DNA from 2 places in the Rhodococcus sp. W8901 genome. Region 1 is predicted to be linked to the other one. Evidence: riboswitches for the same ligand, from Rfam matches in the RefSeq annotation. Region 1 holds a riboswitch; the other holds the start of a gene.
What was found. A riboswitch is a leader RNA that binds a small molecule or an ion and turns the genes downstream of it on or off. The one in region 1 is predicted to bind S-adenosylmethionine.

Region 1 (2,457 bases):
CGGGGTGATCGCCATGATCACGGCGAGTGTGAGCACGTAGAAGACGATGATCCGGATGGGCACGGTGTTGATCGCTCGCGGAATGGTCTTCTTCGGGTCCTCGGCCTCGCCCGCTGTGATGCCGATGATCTCGGTGCCACCGAATGCGAACATCACGATCGCGAAGCAGCCGAGGAACCCGCCGAGCCCAGTGGCGAAGAACCCGCCCTCGTTCCACAGGTTCGACACTCCCTCGCTGGTGTCGTGAAGACCGAACCCGAAGATCAGAACCGCGATACCTCCGGCGATCATCGCCACGATCGCCACGATCTTGACGATCGTGAACCAGAACTCCACCTCACCGAAGACCTTGACGCTGAGCAGGTTGATCGCGCCGATGAAGAAGATGACCGACAACACCCAGATCCACCGCGGGACATCCGGAAACCAGAAACCCATGTAGACGCCGAAGGCCGTCACGTCGGCCAGACAGACCACGATCATCTCGAACGTGTAGGTCCAGCCGGTCGCGAATCCCGCGAGCGGACCCAGATACTTGCTCGCGTACTCGCCGAACGAACCCGAGACCGGGTTGCTCACCGCCATCTCGCCGAGCGCACGGAGCACGATGTAGATCACCGCGCCGCCGATCAAGTAGGCCAGCAAGACGGACGGCCCCGCCTGGCTTATCGCCTCCGCGGAGCCGTAGAAGAGGCCGGTGCCTATGGCGGAACCGAGGGCGATGAAGCGGATATGGCGCGCTGTGAGACCTCGGGTCAGCGCCGGGGCAGTGTCTGTCACAATCGAACTCCCTGGACGGTGGCGTTATCGGCGGACGCAGCGCGGATCGGAAACCCACAGTTTTGTGCGAGTTTTGTGCCCTGCGTCACAACCTGCGGCACATGTTTAGTCCTGTATATACAGCTAAGTCAAGTGGGGCTCGTCACTTTCCCTTCTCGACGCGCTTGCCTGCCCTCCTTCCAACCGCGCGGTCGATACCGCTACTATCGGCGGCAGGTCATGAGTGCCAGCGTCAAGCCCCGGCTCGCTGGTCGGCAACCCTCCAACCGCGGTGGGGTGCCCCGGGTGATGACCAGGTTTCCCGGCGAGAGTCGGGTGACAAGCGCGGGTCCGCTGGGACGGACCCACTGACCGGGCCATGCCCCACCGGAGGTTTCTCATGTGTTGTTGTCGCAGATAGCCCAGTCATTCCGGCGCGCGGACGCCGCAGCGCCGACTCATCACCTCCCCAACCTGGAGTAGACGACTCATGACCGACATCACGGACGCCGCGACCGATCCGACGGCCGACTGGAGCTTCGAGACCAAGCAGATCCACGCTGGCCAGTTGCCGGACGGCACCACCAACGCGCGCGCGTTGCCGATCTACCAGACCACCTCGTACACGTTCAACAGCACCGACCACGCCGCCGCGCTGTTCGGGCTGGCAGAGCCGGGCAACATCTACACCCGCATCATGAACCCGACGCAGGACGCCGTCGAGCAGCGGATCGCCGCGCTCGAGGGTGGCGTGGCAGCGCTGCTGCTCGCGTCCGGTCAGGCCGCCGAGACGTTCGCGATCCTCAACCTCGCCGAGGCCGGCGACCACATCGTGTCGAGCCCGCGCCTGTACGGCGGCACGTACAACCTGTTCCACTACTCGCTGCGCAAGCTGGGCATCGAGGTCTCGTTCGTCGAGGATCCCGACGACATCGAGCAGTGGCGCGCCGCCATCCGCCCGAACACCAAGGCGTTCTACGGTGAGTCCATCTCGAACCCGCGCAACGACGTGCTGGACATCCCCGGCATCTCGAAGGTCGCGCACGAGAACGGCATCCCGCTGATCGTCGACAACACGGTCGCGACCCCGTACCTGATCCGTCCGCTCGAGTTCGGCGCGGACATCGTCGTCCACTCGGCCACCAAGTACCTCGGCGGCCACGGCACCGCGGTCGCCGGCGTGATCGTCGACGGCGGCAACTTCGACTGGACACAGGGCCGCCACACCAACTTCACCACCGCCGACCCGAGCTACCACGGCGTCGTCTACGCGGATCTCGGCGCACCGGCATTCGCGCTCAAGGCCCGCGTGCAGCTGCTGCGCGACCTGGGTGCGGCCATCTCGCCGTTCAACGCGTTCCTCATCTCGCAGGGCATCGAGACGCTGAGCCTGCGCATGGAGCGCCACGTCGCGAACGCGAAGGCCGTCGCCGAGTACCTCGAGGCCCGCCCCGAGGTGACCTCGGTGTCGTACGCCGGTCTGCCGTCGTCGCCGTGGCACGAGCGCGGCAAGACGCTGGCCCCCCGCGGCACCGGCGCCATCGTGGCGTTCGAGCTCGCCGGTGGCGTGGACGCGGGCAAGAAGTTCGTCAACGCCCTCACCCTGCACAGCCATGTCGCCAACATCGGTGACGTGCGGTCGCTGGTGATCCACCCCGCCTCGACGACGCACTCGCAGCTGACTCCCGCAGAGCAGCT
Region 2 (2,457 bases), 2.2 Mb from region 1:
CGGCGGGACCATTGACCGCCCGTGTTCGTCGACTCCATGTGCGTCACGCTAGCCGTCCCTTCGCGTCCCCACCACAGTTCGAATCACGGCGATTTCGGACGTGCCGTCTACACGCACTCGGCGGCGCCGGAGGTCCGCCCGGAGAACCCGCGGGTCTCGGGGACCGGGTTCCACAGTCCATCGGTCTTGCCGTAGTTCCAGGTCTCCTCGCCGGCGGCGAGCTGGCGGACGGCCGCGATCAGGCGCTCGACGTCGGCCGAGCTGGTGCCCAGCCCGAGGCTGGCACGCACGGCACCGCCGGCGTGGCCGATGCGGCTGAGCAGCGGGTGAGCGCAGAAGCGGCCGTCGCGCACGCCGATTCCGTGTTCGGCGGACAGGAACGCGGCGATCCGGCCCGGCTCGAAGCCGTCGATCGTGAAGGTGACGATGCCGACGCTGTCCGGCGCATCCGACCACAGGCGCAGCAGGTGCACACCGTCGATCTCCGCGAGGCCGTCCGCGAGGCGGGTCGACAGCACACGCTCGTGCTCGACGACACGGTCGAAGTCCAAGGCGGACAGCGCGTCACACGCGGCCGCGAGCGCGGCGACACCGAGGACGTTGGGGCTGCCGGCCTCGTGGCGGGCGGGGGCGGGCGCCCAGCAGGTCTCGTCGATCGTCACCTCGCGGACAGCGCCGCCACCGGCGAGGTACGGCTGCGCGTCGTCGAGCCAGTCACGGCGGCCGACCAGTACGCCCGCACCGAAGGGTGCGTACAGCTTGTGGCCGGAGAAGGCCAGGTAGTCGACGCCGCACTCGGCGAGGTTCACGCGGCGGTGCGGGGTCAACTGCGCGCCGTCGACGAGGATCCGGGCGCCGCAGCGGTGCGCGATGTCGGCCAGTTCGGCGATCGGCAGCACCTCACCGGTGACGTTGGAGGCCCCGGTGATCGCGAGCAGCGCGGCGGGCTTGGCGCACAGTTCGGCGACCAGGCGACGGATCGTCTCGGCGACCGTGTCGGCAGCCTCGACGATGCGGGAGTTCTTCCACGGCAACAGGTTTGCATGGTGCTCGATGTCGAGGACGACGACATCGCCGGGCACGCAGTTCGCGAGCAGGTTGAGCGAGTCGGTGGTGTTGCGGGTGAAGACGACGACCTGGTCGGTGTCGGCTCCGACAAAGCGCTCCACCGATCCGCGGGCGTTCTCGTAGGCCTCGGTGCTCACGCGGGAGGCGTAGCCGGCGCCGCGATGCACGCTTGCGTAGAAGGGCAGCAGTTCCTGGACCCGGTCGGTGACCTGCGCCAGGGCCGGCGCGCTGGCCGCGTAGTCGAAGTTCGCATAGGTGCAGGTTCCACCCCCGACAAGCGGAACCTGCAGGTCACAGCCCGACACCCGAGCAATCGGGGCGGTGGCGCAGCAGGTATCGGCAGTCAGTACAGCAGTCATCACGACATCCTTCGAGTTCAGGACTCGTCGGCGATGAGAGTTGACGCCATCGGAGTCCGCGCTTGCCGCGGCCTTGTGGCCGACAGCCTGGTCGTCACCCGGAGCACCCCACCGCGGTTGGAGGGTTGCCGACCAGCTAGCCGGGGCTTGACGCTGGTACTCGTGACCTGGCAACGAGAATGGCAGAGGCGTCCGCGCCATGTCAACCCATCGTCAACCCTTCCGGAACGAGACGGTGGTCACATCTCGCCGAGTTCGGCGAGGCGCCGTTCGAGGAATCGTCGCGACGACGCGGTCCGCGCCGAGGACGCCGCGCGCCGATACTCGGCGACGGCGTCTCGGCGCCGGCCGGAGCGGCGCAGCAGGTCGGCGCGCACCGCGGCCACCGTGTGATCGAACCCGGCCGCACCCACTCCCCCGATCTCGTCCACCGCGACGATTCCGGCCTCGGGCCCATCCCGAAATCTCACTGCGACAGCCCGATTCAGTTGCACGGCGGGGGATTGTCCGAACCCGAGGAGACGGTCGTAGGCGGCGACGATCGCAGACCAGTCGGTATCGGCGAAGGTGGGAGCGACGGCGTGTGCCGCGGCGATGGAGGCCTCGACGGTATAGCGCCCGCCACCGCCCGCGCGGGCAACGATCAAGCGCGCCAATCCTTCCGAGATCCGAGACCGATCCCATCGGCCACGGTCCTGCTCGTCGAGCGGAACGGCTTCGCCGGAACTGTCGACGCGTGCGCGGCGGCGACTGTCCTGCAGGCACATCAGGGACGTGAGCCCCCAGACCTCCGGCGCGTCGGGCATCAGTTCACACAGCAGACGACCGAGCCGCAGCGACTCGTCACACAGCTCGCCGCGCACGCTCGCATCACCTGCGGTGGCCGAATACCCTTCCGTGAAAACGAGATAGACGCATGCGAGCACGGCGGGCAGACGTTCGGGGAGCAGGCCGTCGGACGGCACCCGCAGTGGGATGCCCGCGGTCCGGATCTTCGCCTTCGCCCGACTCAGCCGCTGCCCGACGGTGG

Region 2: linked by a shared signal. The riboswitch ahead of HUN07_RS03360 (aminotransferase class V-fold PLP-dependent enzyme) and the one ahead of HUN07_RS19775 (bifunctional o-acetylhomoserine/o-acetylserine sulfhydrylase) in region 1 are both predicted to bind S-adenosylmethionine.

What each region holds. Positions count from the first base shown of each region.
Region 1 is NZ_CP054690.1:4,221,764-4,224,220, forward strand. It holds gene HUN07_RS19770 (amino acid permease) at 1-780, opposite strand, end outside; SAM riboswitch class IV at 996-1,111, shown strand; gene HUN07_RS19775 (bifunctional o-acetylhomoserine/o-acetylserine sulfhydrylase) at 1,250-2,457, shown strand, end outside.
Region 2 is NZ_CP054690.1:733,126-735,582, reverse strand. It holds gene HUN07_RS27355 (putative leader peptide) at 1-38, opposite strand, end outside; gene HUN07_RS03360 (aminotransferase class V-fold PLP-dependent enzyme) at 108-1,427, opposite strand; SAM riboswitch class IV at 1,481-1,595, opposite strand; partial or broken gene HUN07_RS03355 (RNA polymerase sigma factor) at 1,667-2,457, opposite strand, start outside.